Regions from separate parts of the Arthrobacter sp. AG1021 genome, predicted to be linked through region 3. Evidence: riboswitches for the same ligand, from Rfam matches in the RefSeq annotation. Region 3 holds a riboswitch; each other region holds the start of a gene.
What was found. Region 3 has a riboswitch for S-adenosylmethionine ahead of DFO58_RS08300 (hypothetical protein). Riboswitches for the same ligand answer to the same signal wherever they lie in the genome.

Region 1 (6,098 bases), on a different contig from region 3:
GAACGGTTCAGCCCAGGACAATCCAGGCCAGGGCAATTCCGGAACCTCGAACTACGGGGTGCCGAATACCGGCAGCAGCCCGGTGCCGAATCTCAAGCAGAACGGAGCGATCCTTGAAATGCGGCAGACCGAGCTGGGCAGCATCGCCACCGACCAGCGGGGCATGAGCATCTACCAGTTCGACGAGGACACGCAGAACTCCGGGGCTTCCTCCTGCACCGGCGGATGCCTCGACTTGTGGCCTCCGGTCCCCTCGGGCCCGGCCTCGCTGAGCGATGCCAAGGGCATCACCGGGAAGCTGGGCACCATCACCGGCGCCGATGGCAAGCCGCAGCTGACGCTGAACGGCTGGCCCATGTACTACTACGTTTCGGACAGCAAACCCGGAGACACCAAGGGCCAGGCGGTCAGCGACGTGTGGTGGGTCGTGGACAGCGCCGGCGTGCCGATCCACTGACCTGTGGCGCAGCACAACCGCTGGTTAACTGCCGACCGGCCCCGCCGCCCTTGACTGGGCTGCGGGGCCGGTAGGCCGTGCGGTAGTTCCGGGATCAGACCTGGGCGGCCAAGCGGTTGGAGACCTTGAAGGACGCCGCGCGGTGGGTGTCCTTGACGTGGTCGCCTGCGCCGAACAGCTTGTTGCGCAGCGAGCCGTCGGCGTACTCGGTCTTGTACGCGCCGCGGGCCTGCAGCTCGGGAACCACGTACTCGACGATGTCCTCGAAGGTGCCCGGGGTGATGGCGTAGGCCAGGTTGAAGCCGTCGACGTCGGTGTAGTTGACCCAGTCGATGAGCTTTTCGGCGACCTCGGCGCCGGAGCCCACGGTGATCGGGCCGAAGCCGCCCACGCCAACCCATTCGGCCAGCTGGCGCACGGTCCACGGGTTGCCCTCGTCGCCGCTGGCCTTCTGGAAGGTGGCCACGGAAGACTGGATGGCGTTGGACTTCACGTCGGCGCCGATGACCTCGTCCGGGTTGAAGGTGGACAAATCGATGCCCATCCAGCCGGAGATCAGCACCATGGCGCCCTCGATGTCCGCATAGGACTTGTAGTCCTCATACTTGGCCTGGGCTGCTGCCGAATCCTCGGCGGTGATGATGGTCTGCATCGCGAAGATCTTGATGTCGTAGCGGCCGCGGCCCGCGGCCTCGGCATGGTCGCGGATCTTGGTGACGGTGTCCTTGAGCATTTCGCGGGTCGGGCTGGTCACGAAAACCGCCTCCGCGTTCTGCGCGGCGAACTTCAGGCCGCGCGGCGAGGTGCCTGCCTGGTAGATGACCGGGGTGCGCTGGGTGCTCGGCTCGGTAATGGCGATGCCCGGAACCTTGAAGTACTTGCCATCGTGGTTGATCGGGTGCACCTTGGCCGGGTCGGTGTAGACGCCGGTTTCCTTGTCGGCCTGCACCGCGTCGTCTTCCCAGGAGCCTTCGAGCAGCTTGTAGACCACCTCGAGGTATTCGTCCGCATGGTCGTAGCGCTCATCGTGCTCCATCTGGTCTTCCTGGCCCATGTTGCGGGCGGCCGAAGGCAGGTAGCCGGTGACCACGTTCCAGCCCACGCGGCCGTTGGTCAGGTGGTCGAGGGTGGCCAGGCGGCGGGCGAAGGGATACGGGTGCTCGTAGGCGGTGCCGGCGGTGACGCCGAAGCCGAGGTTCTCGGTCACCGCGGCCATGGCGGAGACCAGCAGGAACGGGTCGTTGACCGGGGCCTGGGCGCCGGTGCGCAGCGGGGACTCGTTGGTGCCGTTGTACACGTCGTAGGTGCCCAGCACGTCGGCGATGAACAGGCCGTCGAACTTGCCCTTTTCCAGCACCTTGGCCAGGTGGGTCCAGTAGCCGATGGTCTTGTAGTCGGCGGCCTTGTCCTTCGGGTGGCGCCACAGGCCCGGGGACTGGTGGGCGACGCAGTTCATGTCGAAGGCGTTGAAGAGGATTTCCCGCTTCGCGTTGTGTGGCTGGTTCTCGCTCATGGATGTGCCCCTTGTTCGTGGTTGAGAAGTGGAAGTCTGGTGGGTGCGCGGCGCGGCGGCCGCTAGCTGGCGTGGTGCCCGGTGGGTGCGGCGAGGTCGCCGGTGACCGAGAGGCGCTGGGGTTGGACCCCGTTGATCTCGTAGTCCCCCACGATGCGCGCCTTGTAGATCGCTGGGTTGTGGGTGGCGATGGTGCGTGCGTTGCGCCAGTGCCGGTCCATGTTGCAGCTGCTGCGGGTGGACGAGGCGCCCAGTCCGTCGAAGAGCTTGCTGGTGGCGCTGATGACTAGCGGCTGCACGATGGTCTGCGCCCGGTTGGCGGCCAGCTCGCAGACCGCGAAGCGCTCCTCCGCGTTCAGCTGCGCGTCCTGCAGCGCGGCTTCGACCTCCAGCACCGCGCCGATGACCACCGAGTCCGCGGCGAAGACCTCCGCGGAGACCTCCCCCACCAGCTGCAGCACCTGCGGTTCGCGGTGCACCGGGACGCCGGTGCCGGTGGTGAAGCTGCGGGTGCGCGCCTGCACCGAGCTGCGCATGTCGTTCAGCGCCGCGCGGCCGATGCCTGCCTGCACCGCCATGAGCACCAGCTGGAAGATCGAGGCCTCGGGGTCGTTGGGATCCTCCGGCATGAAGCTGTCCACCGGCACCTGGTGGAACTCGGTGGTTCCGGTGCCGGTCAGCCCCTGGCCGAAGCCGTCCCAGTCGTCCAGGATCTTCACGCCGCTGTGCTGGGTAGAGACCACGGCGATCTGGCGTCCCGGGCGCTCCGGATGGGCCACCGCGACGGTGGTCCAGTCCGCGAAGATGGTGCCGGTGCAGTAGTACTTCTCGCCGTTGACCACCCAGCGGCCGTCGACCTGGCTGGCCTTGGTGTTCAGCGTGCCCAGCGCGTTGCCGCCGCTTTCGGTGTAGGCGTTGCCAACGATCTGCCCGGCCGCGATGCGGGCGAACCACTTAGCCTTCAGCTGCTCGTCCTGCAGGCGCAGCGCGTCCTCGACAAAGGCAATGTGCGCGCGCCAGAGCTGGCCGATATGGGAATCGGCCTCGGAAAGCTCGATGAGCAGGCGGAAGACGTCGCTGAGCCGGGCCCCGTGGCCGCCGTCGGCGACCGGCAGGCGCAGCGCCCCGAAGCGGTCGCGGTTCAGCAGGCCCACCTGCTCGAAGGGCAGGATGCGGTTGCGGTCGCGCTCCTTGGCGCCGGCGGCGATCTGGGCGAACACCGGACGGAAAATCGCTGCAAGGCGCTCGTAGTCTTCGTCGGCCCCCGGCCCCGGAGTCACCTTGAGCAGCTGGCGGGTCGGACGGTCTTCGGTGAACTCGTCAAGCTCCAGCGCATTGCCGGCGCCCGGGGTGCTCAGCGTGTTAAAGTCCACCTCAAAATCGTTTTGGGGTGCGCCAAAAGACATAAAAAGTCCTCGATTCTTTCCATCGATCCTGGCGGTAGCACCGTCCCTGTCATGGGTGGTTGCTGCGGCGTCGTGGAGCCAGATCTCTCAGCCGCTCTGGATGGGTCGTAATCATTTGTAGCCGTAACAATCGGGCGGCTCCAAGCCCCGAAGTCATATTTCGTCGCTGAAAACGCACGGGTTGCAGGGACTCGCGAGTGCCGATTGCCGCGAACCGCCGAAGATGACCCAAGGAGGAGGGGCAAAGATCGATCAAACCAACGCTCAATGAAATAAATAACGAAATATCCCACAGATTACGCGCTTACATCGAATATTTTTCATGTTACGCAGGATTTGCAATGGAATCGTTCGAATGCGTGTAATGGATGCGTAACCATCCCGAGCGGCCGAGAGATCTGGCTCTACGACGCCGCAGCAACCACCGTTGAATTCCCGGAATTCACGGCCGGTGCTACCGCCAGGACCGATGGAGATGATCATGGCTACTGCCTTTGCCCTGCCTCAGACCGAGGTTGCAACCAGCGCATCCAGCGCGCTGTCCGTGGACTTCCACAATGTCTCGCGCACCTTCACCACCAAGAAGGAGCAGCGCACCGTCCTCGCAGACGTCAACCTCCACATCGAAGCAGGACAGGTTGTGGCGATCCTCGGAGCCAGCGGCTGCGGCAAGTCGACGCTGCTTCGCTCGGTGTCCGGCTTGGACCACCCCACGGGCGGCGCAGTCTTCACCGGCACCCGGGAAGTCAACGACATCAACGAGCTGTGCGCGGTGGCCTTCCAGGAGCCACGGCTGCTGCCATGGCGTTCGGTGCGCGAGAACATCGCACTCGGACTGGCTCCGGGGACCAGCAAGCCGGCCGGCATTGAACTCATCAACCAGCTGCTGGAGCTGACCGGGTTGACCCACGCGGCCGATCTGCGGCCACGCGAAATTTCCGGCGGCATGGCACAGCGCGTATCGCTCGCCCGAGCACTGGCCCGCCGCCCCGGCGTGCTGCTGCTCGATGAACCATTCGGCGCACTGGATGCACTGACCCGCCTGAAAATGCAGGACCTGCTCCTGTCCATCCATGCGTCGTTCCCGACCACCGTCCTGGTGGTGACCCACGACGTCGACGAGGCGCTGACCCTGGCAGATCGGGTGATCGTCCTGGGGCGTGCCAATGGCCAGCAATCAGCGACGGTCATCGAGGACCTCCGGCTGTCCGCGGCGCACCCGCGCAGCCACAGCGACGCACTGTTCGTCACCAACCGCGCCCACCTGCTGGGACTGCTGGGCGTCGACACCGCAAACCACTAATACCGGCTTCGCCACCGGCATCTCGACTTTCTTCTACGGCTGCATCCACGCAGCCGCTGCACTCGCACGCACAAATCAAGGAATTTCCATGCTCGCAAACCGTGTCACCCGTCGTACCGCACTGTCCATCACCGCCCTGACCGTCGGTGCCGTGGCCCTCTCCGGCTGTGCCGGAGAGAACGCCTCGGCAGCCGGCGACGGCAAAACCCTGTCCATCGACTACGCCACCTACAACCCGCTGAGCCTGGTGCTCAAGGAAAAGGGTTGGCTGGATGCGGCAGCCAAGGAACAGGGTGTCACCGTCGAGTGGATCCAATCCGCCGGATCGAACAAGGCAAATGAAGCGCTGCGCGCCGACGCTGTGCAGGTCGGTTCCACCGCTGGCTCCGCCGCACTGCTGGCCCGCTCCAACGGCTCGCCGATCAAGACCATTTCGCTCTACTCGCAGCCTGAATGGGCGGCGCTGGTGGTCAACAAGGACTCGAAGATCACCATCCCGGCAGACCTGAAGGGCAAGTCGGTCGCCGCCACCAAGGGCACTGATCCGTACTTCTTCCTGCTGCAGACCCTTGAGGAGGCCGGTCTGAGCGAAAAGGACATCACCCTGCAGAACGTCCAGCACGCCGATGGGCGCACCGCGTTGGCCAACGGCTCGGTCGACGCATGGTCCGGTCTCGACCCGATCATGGCCGCCGCCGAACAGGACGGCGCCAAGCTGTTCCACCGCAACCTGGACTACAACACCTACGGCGCACTGAATGCCCGCGCGGACTTCATCGAGGAAAGCCCGGAGCTGGCCCAGCTGGTGGTCGACTCGTACGAGAAGGCCCGCGAATGGGCCGTTGCGAATCCGGACGAAACCGCGGACATTCTGGCCGAGGTCGCAGGACTGGAGTCCGAAGTCGCCCAGACGGTGATCAACGAACGCTCGAACCTGGACGTGGACACCGTTCCCGGCGAATCCTTCACCAAGGTGCTCGGCAACATCGCCCCTACCTTGGTTGCCAGCGGCGACGTATCCAAGCAGGAAACCGTTGACGAAGCGCTGGCCACCCTGGTGGATGATCAGTTCGCCACCAAGGCCGACGCCAAGAACATTTCCGGAGAGTAATCATCATGTCCACGCCAACTCAGATTTCCCAGGCAGCCGACGGCAGCTCTGCCGCTGCCGACCGGCACAAACCTGGCTTCGCCGCTCGGATCCTGCAGGCGCCCAAGTGGCTGTTGTCCTTGATCCTGCCGGTGGTCATTGTAGCGGTATGGCAGTACGTCACGGTCAGCGGCATCGTCGCCCCCTGGTCGCTGCCGACCCCGGGTGCGGTGCTCGCCGCGGCCGGTGAGCTGTTCCAAGACGGAGATCTGAGCAAGCATGTCGGAATCTCCACCCAGCGAGTCCTACTGGGCTTCGCGATCGGCTCG
Region 2 (6,098 bases), on a different contig from region 3:
CTTCGGCGCCGTGGCCATCCCGATCACCACCGCCGGTGCGCTGACCGGCATCCCGTCAGCCGAGATCGGCGCCGTGGTGGGCCACCAGTCGCCAATCCTGGCACTGTTCGTTCCTTCCATCCTGGTTCTGGTCATCGACGGCTGGCGCGGCATGCGCCAGACCCTGCCGGCCACCTTGTTCATCGGTTTCTCCTTCGCCGTGGCCCAGTGGCTGTGCGCCACCTACTTCTCCTACGAGCTGACCGACATCGTCGCCTCGCTGGTCGGCCTGGCCGCCGCCGTGATCCTGCTTCGCTTCTGGACCCCTAAGGGCGCCGGCGAGGCCCGCGGCCGCATCCTGACCGCCGAGGCCGCCGCGCTGCCGATCGAGCACGGCAAGAAGCTGAACCCTTCCAACACCTGGATGGCGCTGTTCCCCTACCTGCTGGTCATCCTGATCTTCGGCGTGGCCAAGCTCTGGAAGCTGGGCGTGGACATTCCCGCATGGCTTGCCAGCACCGACATTAAGTTCGGCTGGCCGGGACTGCATGGAGCTGTGGTCAACGCCAACGGCGAGGCAGTGTCCTCCACCATCTACAACTTCTCCTGGCTGTCCTCCCCGGGCACCCTGCTGCTGATCACCGGCACCATCGTGGCGCTGGTCTACTCGATGAACGACGGCGGCGGCAAGTACAAGATGACCTTCGGCCGCGGCATGGCCGAAGTCTGGCACACCGTCTACAACATGCGCTACGCCGCGCTGACCATCCTGTCGGTGCTGGGCCTGGCCTACGTGATGAACCTGTCCGGCCAGACCATCACCGTGGGCACCTGGCTTGCCGGCACCGGAGCGTTCTTCGCCTTCCTGTCGCCAATCCTGGGCTGGATCGGCACCGCGGTGACCGGTTCGGACACCTCGGCCAACGCGCTGTTCGCCAAGCTGCAGCAGACCGCCGGCATGAACGCCGGCATCGACCCGACCCTGCTGGTCGCCGCCAACACCTCCGGCGGCGTGGTCGGCAAGCTGATCTCCCCGCAGAACCTGGCCATCGCCGCCACCGCGGTGAAGATGGAAGGCCAAGAGTCGGTCATCCTGAAGAAGGTCGCCGGCTGGTCCGTGGGCATGCTGCTGGTGCTGTGCGTGCTGGTTTACCTGCAGTCCACCCCGGTCCTCTCCTGGATGCTGCCGTAGCCCGAATCCGGGCTAAAATTGGGTCTTGATGTCAGTAAATCCAGCTCCACGTGCCTACCAGGTAGTTCTCACCGCAATTGAGAACGACCTGCGGTCAGGAGTCCTCACATTGGGCGACCAACTCCCCGGTGAGCGGGCGCTGGCCGAGCAGCACGGTATCTCCCGCGCTTCGGTGCGCGACGCGATCCGCATCCTCGACGTGATGGGGATCGTGCGGACCTCTACCGGTTCGGGCCCGAACTCCGGCGCGGTGATCATTTCCGAGCCCTCAGCCGGAATCTCCCAGGCGCTGCGACTGCACGTGGCGGCCAAGGGGATCAATGTGCGCGAGATCGTGGAATCACGCATCCTGCTGGAAACCTGGGCCGCGCAGATGCACCCGCGGGACACCGTGTACGCGCAGCAGGTCCTGGACCGCACCGCCGTGCTGATCATGCGCATGGACGACCCGCAGCTTTCGCGCGACGAGTTCCACCGCATCGATGCGGAGTTCCACGTGCTGCTGGCTTCCACGGCAGGCAATGCGGTGGTCGAGTCCATGATGGAGTCGCTGCGCAACTCGATCAGCGACTACGTGGCCGCGTCGATCCCGGATGACGAGTCCTGGCAGCCGATCGTGCGCACGCTGCGCCGCCAGCACAAGGCGATCCACCACGCGTTCGCCACGGACCAGCGCGAGCGCGCGGCCCAGCTGCTCGAAGAACACATCAACTGGTTCTACTCGCAAACCCGATAGCAAGACCAAAGCCGAGGCCTTCGATCCAAGAATGGATTGAAGGCCTCGGCTTTTTGCGTCTGCATGTCACTGGGCAAGACTAGGAATCAGTCGGCCAATGGTTCCGACACCCAATGGGGATGCTCACCGAAGCTCAGTTCGCAGTTGCGGCAGGAATACCTCGGCACCGGAGGGTTCGGAATGGCGCAGCCGCCAACGACGTATTCCTCTTCATCGGGCGGGAAGGCCGGCATACCCCAGAAATATTCCTTCGGATTCCGGGCTCCGCAGCCCGGGCAGGCAACGAGCATTCTCTGGAGATGCTTGAGCGTGGGTGCGTGCATCAGCCGGTGGCAATCGGCGCATAGCAACGCTGCGTCATCAACATGGTCCTGGATGTCCCAATGCAGATCGACATGACGATCGCGGAAGAAGTGAACCGTACTCCTGCCCTTGATATTAGTCTGGCAGCCGTCGCAGTAGTCGGTTTCTGAATCATGTCGCTGCGCGAGGGCCAAGGCATGCACCGTGGCTGTAGCTTCCGACTCGCTATCGACCCCGCAGGCTCCCGCATCGAGGTACAACGGGCGCGGATTTTCAACGAGCCCGGTCAACGCGTTGAGAACGCGCTCCGCGAGCTGGGGATTGAGCGCCTGCGAAGATCGAGGCAGCCCGGAATCGCACAGCTGTTCGAGGTCCAGCAACGAAATCGGCTGGGCGAATGTTGCCTCACGGCGGACATCGTAGGTTCGCCCTTCTAATGAATTCACAGTTTCCAATGCCATAACCAACGGCGGCGTCGTGGCAAGGACGGTAAGTACCATGGTGCCTGCCGAAATTTCTTCCCCGATATTCCAGACGCGTTGATCCATCCTGGACACATCGAGGTAGGCTGCGGCACCGATCGCGTCAGGCTCCCAGCAGAAGTACAACTTCTTTTCGGATCCCAGCGTGAAGGGCATCTCGGCACCGATTTCGTTGCGCTGGCGGTTCAGCAGCGCGTTTGGTGGGAAATGGGGCCTAGGCTGTTCCTCGAATGGCTCATGCTGGTGAATCATGTCGATTAGTTTCTGACGAGTCATATCCATGCAGGCCCAAGCCTGCTCGGGTGACGTCAACTGGCCGTAGCGGGAAATCAGTTGTGTGCGGTCGAAAGAGCGGTAGTCGGTCATTAGGTCAGGACTCCCCGGTGCGATGAGCTAATTGTTGACTAGAATCTATCCGGTTCTTCCGACAAATTGGCGACCAACTACCAGATGATCAGCGGAAGCTTGCTGAATCCACTGCCGGGGAAGTGGGCGCGGACCGGCGGATCGTTCTCGATGGACACCAGCCGGTGGACGCGCAAGATCAGTTCTTCGATCAATACCCGCAGTTCCAGCCGTGCCAGGGGCGCACCGGGGCAGTTGTGGATCCCTGCCCCGTAAAGCGAGTTCAGGCTGGGATGCCGGTCGAGGAGGATGTCGTCGGGATCTCCGAAAGCGCTTTCGTCGCGGTTGGCCGACGCTCCCATGGTGCTCACACGTTTGCCGGCAGGAATACGTACCCTAGAAATCTCTACATCCTTTATAGCGACCAGCCGGTCGGAAACTAGCGGTGCAGGGGAGCACAGTATCCGTCGGTAACGGCATCGACCAGGCGTGAAGCAGGCTCGCAGGGATGCCGAGTCTGGTCGTAATTGTGGTTAGTTCGCTTACTGTCCAATTGCTCAGCAGGCTGACCAGTTCCTTCATCGGTCATCTTGCGGTCGTAGACCCACTCATTCATCAGACAGGTGGTCAGATCCGTTGACGCGTTTCCCCAGCACAGCGCCAGTCCCTCAGCGGGATGTAGCCGCCGATCTCGATGGCGTTTTGCTTCATGGCCGTGCGGTTCTGCTCTCCGGTCGCAACACTGCCGAGACGCCTCGGGATCCTTGGGTCCCACTGGACAATTTTCGGCGCAGACATGGCAGCTTCTTCCGGTCCTTAGCCTTCGCAGTCAGCCTATGAGTGCCACGCCGTGGAAACAAGGCTCTGTGTAAAGCATGGCGTCGCCCGTGAAGCGGGCAACGCCATGCTGATCAGCTAGTTGTTGGAAACCAGCGAGATCTTTGTGCTCACCGGCACCGGATTGGCGAACAGATCCAGAACCGGGCAGTGGGCGTCGACTGCCTGGCGCAATTCGTCGTAGCGCTCAGCGGTTTCCGGGCCGGTGATCTGCACATCGAGATCCACCGAGGTGAAGCCGGGGCGGATCGACTTGTCGATACCGAACAGGCCGCGCACGTCCAGGTTTCCGTTGGCCACGATCTTCACGTCGTCGACCTGGATGTTCAGCTGCTCTGCATAGAGTCGGTAGACAACGACCTGGCAGGAGATCAATGCGCCCAGCGCGTACTCGACCGGGCTCGCGGCCAGATCGTCGCCGCCCAGGGCAGCTGGCTCGTCGACGGTGAAGGTGTGCTTGCCCGAAACGATGTTGCTGGCCACCGAGCCGAAGCCCTCGCCCTGAACAGTGAAGGTCAGTTTGGCGCTGTCCGGAGCAGTGGAGATGCGTTCTCCCCAGCCGGCGCCAGCCTGCTGCAGGCGGGCTGAACGATCTTCGGCAACGGAAAGGGTGGAAGCTGCGGTAGACATGAGGAAATAATCCCCTTTCTGGCGCAAGGGGCGCCATCGCTTACGAACCTGTCTTTCAGATCCGTCGAATCATCACCTGGAGCACCCCGCACAATGACGCGAATAGGGTTGCCGTCCAACCAGCCAGGGCTTGTGTGATTGGAACTCGTGATTCAGTAGTTACTTTTCTACCGGGTTTCTTCGTGGTTGGTAAATAGCTTTCTTCATGTTTCGTCACAGGAAGAACTGTCCATTGCGTCGATAGAATTGATCACGAACTCCGCGCAGTTACGGCGCGGCCTCCTACCCGAGAAGTTGTGAGCATGGAATACCAGCTGACCCCCGTCGCCGCTCAAACCCTGGTCACCGAAGGCGAGTACAGCCAAGGGTGGCTGATGGCCAATTCCGGGCAGGTGACCATTTCAGACCGTCGGCAGATGCCCGGTCGTTCGATCGTTTCCGGCTGGGTTCTCCGGGCCTTCGTCGTGGTACAGCTTTCCATCGAGGGCACGAGCATCAGCTTCAGCAGCCGTTGCGATGCGCATCCGGAAGAATATTCCTGCGCGGATGTCGCAGCGTTGCTCGTGGAAGCAACCCAGATCGGCAGCGGCGGCTTCGCAGTTTCGGATGTAGTCAGGGCAGAAGACACCTGGAAAGCCCCGCAGGCCCCGCAGTGGGAACGGACCCTGAAGCGGCTGCTTCCGCAGCTGCCTACCGGTGCTGAGCACGAAAACGACCTTGAAGAGGAACCACTGGGACTGATCCTCAAAGTCATCCCCGCCACTCGATTTGGCCGGCCGACCTTGAACCTCAACGCGCGTCCGGCCCGCAGGGGAACCCGCAGCCCCTGGGTCCAGACCGGAGTATCTTGGCGTAAGCTGCCATTTGACGGCAGGTTCGCCAAGGAGCAGCGCCGCGCCGCCAACGAATTGGTCATGCTCAACGAACGATCCCAGCATGACCAGTATGGCCATGTCTGGGATGCCACCGACTGGATCATCCTGAACAACTTGCCCGGCAAAGACCTGCGCGAAGCCTTCGACCTGATCCATGAAACCGGAATTCACATTGTCAACGGCAACGCCAGCAACCGCAGCGAGGTGTCTTTGGCGGATCTTTCGGGTTCGGCCTTTCTCGACTTGCGGCGAAACGACAGCGGCCTGACCATTGAAGGCATTTTCCGCGGTCCGAACGGCGAAACGGATAACGTCTTGGCATTGGGCAACCCGCCGTCCATGATTGCCTTTGCCGACAAACCGCTGGACAAGGCGAAAAATCTTTCACTGGCACCGCTGGAAGACGCGGTAGGGCCGGAGCTGAGGGATCTCATCAGCGCCGGCGCAATGATGGTTCCGACCAAAGACATCGAGGACTTCGAAACTGGGTACCTGAACTCCCTTCGGCAGGTGGCACCGGTGCGCAGCGAAGATGCCAGCTACAGGGTTCCCCAGCCGGCACGCCCGGTGCTCCAGCTTCAGCTGGCTGAAACTGGAACTGGTTTGACCATGAGCTTTGCATGGAAATATCCGCCCAAATCGCCACGCCAGAAGTCGGTTGAACGCGAGATCATCAGCTCGGTGAACGACAAGCTCGGCGGGGACCAACCACTGGGCCA
Region 3 (6,098 bases):
TGAAGCCGGCCGCGCCCTGGTCCAGGGCACCGGCGGGTTGTGCATGGACTCGGGGGAGCAGCTGCCCTTCCGCACCAGCGACCGCGGGCTGTACACCCCCGAGGAACTGTACGAGGGAATCAGCACGCAGACCTATGAGCATGTGCCGGACGCGCGGATCTACACCTACTCGCAGCAGCACGGTCCGCGCCAGCTGCTGAGCGACGACCAGGCGATGGCAGCGACGCTGCACGACCACCACGTGGGGCAGGCGCTGATCTCCGAGGTCTACGACGGCGCCTTCAAGGACACCCCGATCATCGGAGTCATGGGCGGGCACGCCCTGAGCCGAGGCACCGAGCAGTACGCGCAGGCGCTGGACCTCGGGGCGCGGCTGACCCGCGCCGGATACGCCGTGGCCACCGGCGGGGGACCGGGAGCCATGGAAGCGGCGAACGCCGGTGCCTGGCTGGCCGACCGCGGGCGGGAGGAGATCTCCACGGCCCTGCAGATGCTGGCGGCGGAACCGGACGCGATCCACCGGCGCACCGGCTGGGCGCGCACCGCGCTCGCCGTGAAGGCCCGCTTTCCCTCGGAACGCACCTCGCTGGGGGTTCCGACCTGGTTCTTCGGGCACGAACCGCCGAACCTGTTCGCCACGCACATCGCCAAGTTCTTCGCCAACGCGACCCGCGAGGCGCTGCTGCTGGAGCAATCCAACGGCGGGATCGTGGTGCTGCCCGGTTCCGCCGGCACGGTGCAGGAAATCTTCCAGGACGCCTGCGAGAACTACTACGCCACCGGGGCCAGGGTGGTGCCGCTGGTGTTGGTCGGCCGCGAGCATTGGACCCGCACACTGCCGGCTTGGCAGCTGCTCAAGGCGCTGGCCGCCGAGCAGATCATGGAGGACAAGATCGCCCTGGTCGATTCGGTGGCCGAAGCGGTGGAATTCATCGGCGGCATGCAGTCGCTGCGCCGGCGCACCAGATTCTGAGAACGGCAACGGCCGCCGCCTGGTGAAGCAGGCGGCGGCCGTGGGAATGGCTCATCGAGCCGGCGGGGCTCAGGCCACGTTGGTGCCGAACAGCAAGCCGAGGCAGTAGGTGACTGCGGCGGCGCCCCAGCCGATGGCCAGCTGGCGCAGGCCGCGCTTCATCGGCGAGGCCCCGGACAGCAGCCCGACAATGCCGCCGGTGATCATCAGCGCGGCGCCGACCAGCAGCACCGAGGTGATGATCGCAGCCAGGCCTGACATGCCGAAGATGTAGGGAAGGATCGGGATGACCGCTCCGGAAGCGAACAGGCAGAAGGAGGTCGCCGCGGCGCCGGTAGCCGAGCCCAGTTCCTCGTGCTCGTTCGCCAGCTCTTCGGCCCGGGCTTCCGGGTTCAGCGAGAAGGACGGGTTGCAGTCGCAGGTGAACAAGCCCATGCGTTCTGCAGCGCGGTGCTCGGCATCCTCGTCGGTCATGCCGCGGGCCTTGTAGATGAGCACCAGTTCGTTGGCGTCCAAATCCAGGTCAGGGGCGGCGGTGAGCGTCACCTGAGTGGGACGCGAAGCCGTGAGCAGCTCGCGCTGCGAACGCACGGAGACGTATTCGCCGGCGGCCATGGACAGCGCGCCGGCCAGCAGGCCGGCGATGCCGGAGAACAGCACCAGTCCGGAGGAAACACCGGTCGCCCCGATGCCCATGACCAGGGCCAGGTTGGAGACCAGGCCGTCGTTGGCGCCGAAGACCGCGGCGCGGAAGTTGCCCGACAGCTGCGCGCGGCCCGCGGTGGCCAGGGCGCGGACGACTTCCTCGTGGACCTGCTCGTCGGCGGCCATCTGCGGCGACGCGTCGGCATCGGTCGCGTAGGGGGTGCTGCTTTCGGCCCGCTGCGCCAGCGCGAGCACGAACACCGAGCCGAAGCTCAGGGCGAGGAAACGCAGGAAGCTGCGACGCAGCGAGGGACGCACCGGGCGGGCATGCGCCCCGAGCTTGGTGCGCCAGTATTCCTCATGGCGTTCTTCCGCCGCGGCCAGTCCCAGCAGGATCTGCTTTTCCTGTCCGGTCTTCTTCTGGGCCAGCGCGCGGTAGATGGCGCCTTCGGCGACCTCGTCCGCAACGTACTTGCGCCAGCGGCGGATCTGGGCGGGGGTGGGCTCAGTCGTGGGGCTGTGTGACATCACGAGGATGACTCTCCTACGGCTTGGGATTTCTCAACGAAACCCGGGATTCTGTTCAGCCTCTCAGTTTAGCCAGCGAGATGGTGCCGGGGAATTTGGCAAGCCTAAAAGCAAGGCTGCGCCCATCGGGCTGCCCGGCGGACGCCACGAACACCACCAGCTCGCCGGCCGCGGGATCGAAGACCGGGCGCCGGGAGGAACGGGTGATCAGCCGCTCAAGGTGCGCCGGGTCTGAAATGTAGCGGGTGTACCAGCGGTCCTGCACGGTGAACTGCACCTGTCCGGTCTGCAGATCGATGATGGGGAGGACGGAAAATGCCATGACACGACAACTCTCGCTGAGCTCTTGCCCGCGCATCGGTCGATGCCCGGACCGCTTCTTCATCCGAACCACCCATGAACCTGGGGTTGGTGCGCGGCCAGTCGGAGCTTGGCGCCGCGTCTCGTGAAGCAACAGTGTCGATGCTACCGCCGCAATATTAAGTCGTGAAGTTTCATTCCGTAATATGAACTCCGCGCGAAGCCCTAGTCGGAGCCTCGCTTGGACTGCGCGGTCTGCTGCAGCCGGTCGCGCTGCTCCTGCCATTGCCGGGGCGTGTAGTCCGGCAGGTTCGGCGCTTCCGCGCGCAGCCCGACCTGCCCGTCCAGCAGCTCGCGGACGATGTCCAGATGGCCTGCATGGCGCGAGGTCTCTGCGATCATGTGCACCATGAGATGTTCCAGGGTGGTGTGCCGGTGGCGGACCCACCAGGGGACTTCGGCCGGGGAGGCGAGCTCCAGCTGGTCGAACCCGGCCTCGGCGAAGGCGATGGCCCGCTGGTAGAGCTCGATGACCTGCTGCGCGCTGGCATCGGCTGGCGGCATGAAATCCGCCTGCGGGTCGTCGATGTCCAGCAGCTGCTGGACGTAGGAGTCGTTGACCGGCCGATTGAGGCACGCACCGAAGTAGCCGTACTCGGTGATCGCCAGGTGGTGCACGACGCCCAGCACGTGCGTGCCGGTGGGGGTCATGGGCTGGCGGGCCAGCTCCTCGCCGAGCTGCCGGCTTTTGAAGATGACTGCCTGCCGCGCGTCGTTCAGGTATTCGCGCAGCCTGGCCGCGGTGCTGTTCGGGGTGTCGTCCATGGACCGAGTGTAGGTGCAGGCCACGGTTCGGGGAACCCGCTTCAGGAAATGGGAAGCCACCGAAGCCAAGGTGTCATATTCTTCCGCTCCGGTTGGCCGGAAGTTGCGTATTGGTAAACTGGGGACGCAGAGCGGCCGGCAGAAGTACACTCCAGCGGTCGCTGCCTATCCTTCGAGTGAACAGGTCCAGGTGCCCCACGGATGAAAGCTCTGCCCGTCGAACCCTCAGGCTCGTCAATCAACATCGGAGCACGGCTGCGCGGCGTCCGCCAGCAGCAGCACATGACGATCGACCAGGTCGCCGAGCTTTCCGGGTTGACCAAGGGGTTTCTTTCCCGCGTCGAACGCGACTTGACCAGTCCGTCGGTCTCCACGCTGCTCAAGCTCTGCGAGGTGCTGGGGATCGAGGTCGGGACCCTGTTCGAAGTACCGGACACGACTTTGGTGCGACTGGGGGATGCGCCGCGCATCTCGCTGGGAGGCTCGGGCATCACCGAGAAGCTGGTCACCCCGCGCGGCGAAAAGCGCGTCCAGGTCATTCGCGCCGAAGTGGAACCCCGGGGCAAGGGGGAGAACGAACTGTATTCGGTGGATTGCGAGCTCGAAGTGCTGCACGTGGCCTCCGGGGTGTTCACGCTGGTGCTGCCCGAACGGGTGGTCGAGCTCGCTGCGGGGGACACCATGACCTTTCCGGGGCGGGAACCGCACAGCTGGGAAAACCCCGGCGATGAACCTGCCGTGGTGCTCTGGACCCTGATTCTCTGAGTCTGTGCAGTGGCTCCCGGTGTGGTGTGACTCCCCGGACAGAGCCTGCCGCGAAGAGGCGCCGCGTTCACGGCTGGCCACTGCACCGCGTATTCTTGGAATAGTGCCCGCCGACGCAGGCAGGCTAGTGAAGACAGGAAGGAGTGCAATGGCGACTGGTAAATCCACCGGAAGCGCGGAGTCCAAACCGCACGAATTGCGCTCCATCGGCTGGTGGGCTTCGGCCCTGGTCGGCATCCTGGTCGGATCGACCCTTGCGTGGCTGCGGACCCAGCGCAACTTCTTTTTCCTTGGCGCCGCCATTCTCGCGGTCGTCATCATCATGCTGGGTGTGCGCACGATCCGCCGCCGGGCGCGGCATCCGGAAATGATGGAGGCCCGGACGTCCTGGGCCTACAACATTTGGGCTCTGGTCCTGATCGTCCTAGCCGGACCGGTGCAGCTGGTCTATGTTCCCGACGACATTAGCGAGCTCACCATCAAGTCGATCATCCTTTCGGTTGGATTCTGCCTGGGAATCCATGAAGTCGACCGCGCGATGGTCAAGGGTGCCACCTCGGCGAAAAAAGCCTGATCATCGGCCGGAAGGACGCCATCCCGCGCCGCGTTCTTTGGAACTTTTGACTTTCCCTTTGGTTTATTCGTCCAAGGATTTCTCCCCGCCTCTTTCGTAATGTGATCCACATCATTATTTTGAAAGGGGTTGCCATGACGCAAGCAGCGGCGAACCAGCAGGGCGCTGAGCCAGGACTCAAAAAGGTTCTCGGCAAGTGGGACGCACTGGCCATCGGCGTCGGAGCCATGATCGGCTTCGGCTGGGTGGTACTCACCGGTGACTGGATCACCACCGCCGGCCCGATCGGCGCTTCGCTGGCCATGCTGGTCGGCGGCGGCATCATGGCGGTCGTCGGCCTGACCTACGCCGAGCTCGTGGCGGCCATGCCCAAGGCCGGCGGAGAGCACAACTACCTGCTGCGCGCCATGGGTGCCCGCTGGTCCTTCGCCGGGTCCTGGGCCATCGTCGGCGGCTACATCACCATCGTCGCCTTCGAAGCGGTCGCGCTGCCCAAGTCGGTGCAGTACATCTTCCCCAACCTCTCGCAGATCAAGCTCTGGGACATCGCCGGCTCCGAGGTCTACCTGACCTGGGCCCTCGTGGGTGTGCTGGGCGCCGTGGTGATCACCTGGATCAATATCCGCGGCATCAAGACCGCCGGCCTGGTGCAGACCTTCGTGGTGCTCTTCCTGTTCATCATCGGCGCGATGCTGCTCACCGGCTCCTTCGCCAGCGGCGAATCGTCCAATATGGAACCGTTCTTCGACAACGGGCTGGCCGGGTTCTTCGGGGTCATGATCGTAGTTCCGTTCATGTTCGTCGGCTTCGACGTCATCCCGCAGTCCGCCGAGGAATGCGACATCCCGCCGCGCAAGATCGGCAAGTACGTGGTGATCTCCGTGCTGATCGCCACCGCCTGGTACGTGATGGTGGTGCTGGCCACCTCCTCGGGCCTGGGCCCGGCGGCGATCGCCGGTTCCGAGATGGCCACCGCGGACGCCATGGGCGCGCTGTTCAACTCCGAGATCATGGCCAAGATCCTGATTGCCGGCGGCATCGCGGGCATCCTGACCTCGTGGAACTCGCTGCTCATGGGCGCCTCGCGCCTGATGTACGCCATGGCCACCTCCGGCATGCTGCCGCGCTGGTTCGCCGTGCTGCACCCGAAGTACCGCACCCCGCACCACGCGCTGCTGTTCATCGGCGGTCTGTCCGTGCTGGCTCCGTTCTTCGGCACCGCGATGCTCGGCTGGCTGGTCGATTCCGGTTCGCCGTCCATCGTCGTGGCCTACCTGCTGGTGGGCGTGGCCTTCCTGATCCTGCGCCGCCGCGAACCGCAGATGGACCGCCCGCTGCGCATCGGCGGCAAGGGCAACTTCGGCCAGGTGATCGGCGTGATGTCGGTGCTCTTCTGCGCCGGCCTGATCTCCCTGTACCTGCCGGGCATGCCGGCGGCCATCACCTGGCAGCCGTGGGCCCTGTTCGCCGCATGGTGGGTGTTGGGAA

Region 1: linked by a shared signal. The riboswitch ahead of DFO58_RS14760 (ABC transporter ATP-binding protein) and the one ahead of DFO58_RS08300 (hypothetical protein) in region 3 are both predicted to bind S-adenosylmethionine.
Region 2: linked by a shared signal. The riboswitch ahead of DFO58_RS11575 (OsmC family protein) and the one ahead of DFO58_RS08300 (hypothetical protein) in region 3 are both predicted to bind S-adenosylmethionine.

What each region holds. Positions count from the first base shown of each region.
Region 1 is NZ_RBLB01000010.1:253,040-259,137, forward strand. It holds gene DFO58_RS14745 (hypothetical protein) at 1-457, shown strand, start outside; gene DFO58_RS14750 (LLM class flavin-dependent oxidoreductase) at 552-1,970, opposite strand; gene DFO58_RS14755 (acyl-CoA dehydrogenase family protein) at 2,033-3,343, opposite strand; SAM riboswitch class I at 3,393-3,483, opposite strand; SAM riboswitch class I at 3,750-3,852, shown strand; gene DFO58_RS14760 (ABC transporter ATP-binding protein) at 3,858-4,679, shown strand; gene DFO58_RS14765 (aliphatic sulfonate ABC transporter substrate-binding protein) at 4,768-5,790, shown strand; gene DFO58_RS14770 (ABC transporter permease) at 5,796-6,098, shown strand, end outside.
Region 2 is NZ_RBLB01000009.1:84,073-90,170, reverse strand. It holds gene DFO58_RS11595 (L-lactate permease) at 1-1,171, shown strand, start outside; gene DFO58_RS11590 (GntR family transcriptional regulator) at 1,200-1,907, shown strand; gene DFO58_RS11585 (hypothetical protein) at 1,994-3,058, opposite strand; gene DFO58_RS11580 (cytochrome P450) at 3,136-3,456, opposite strand; gene DFO58_RS11575 (OsmC family protein) at 3,953-4,504, opposite strand; SAM riboswitch class IV at 4,536-4,657, opposite strand; gene DFO58_RS11570 (DEAD/DEAH box helicase) at 4,807-6,098, shown strand, end outside.
Region 3 is NZ_RBLB01000007.1:629,383-635,480, reverse strand. It holds gene DFO58_RS08310 (LOG family protein) at 1-973, shown strand, start outside; gene DFO58_RS08305 (VIT1/CCC1 transporter family protein) at 1,043-2,146, opposite strand; gene DFO58_RS08300 (hypothetical protein) at 2,202-2,468, opposite strand; SAM riboswitch class IV at 2,484-2,597, opposite strand; gene DFO58_RS08295 (DinB family protein) at 2,672-3,271, opposite strand; gene DFO58_RS08290 (helix-turn-helix domain-containing protein) at 3,473-4,036, shown strand; gene DFO58_RS08285 (hypothetical protein) at 4,185-4,610, shown strand; gene DFO58_RS08280 (amino acid permease) at 4,745-6,098, shown strand, end outside.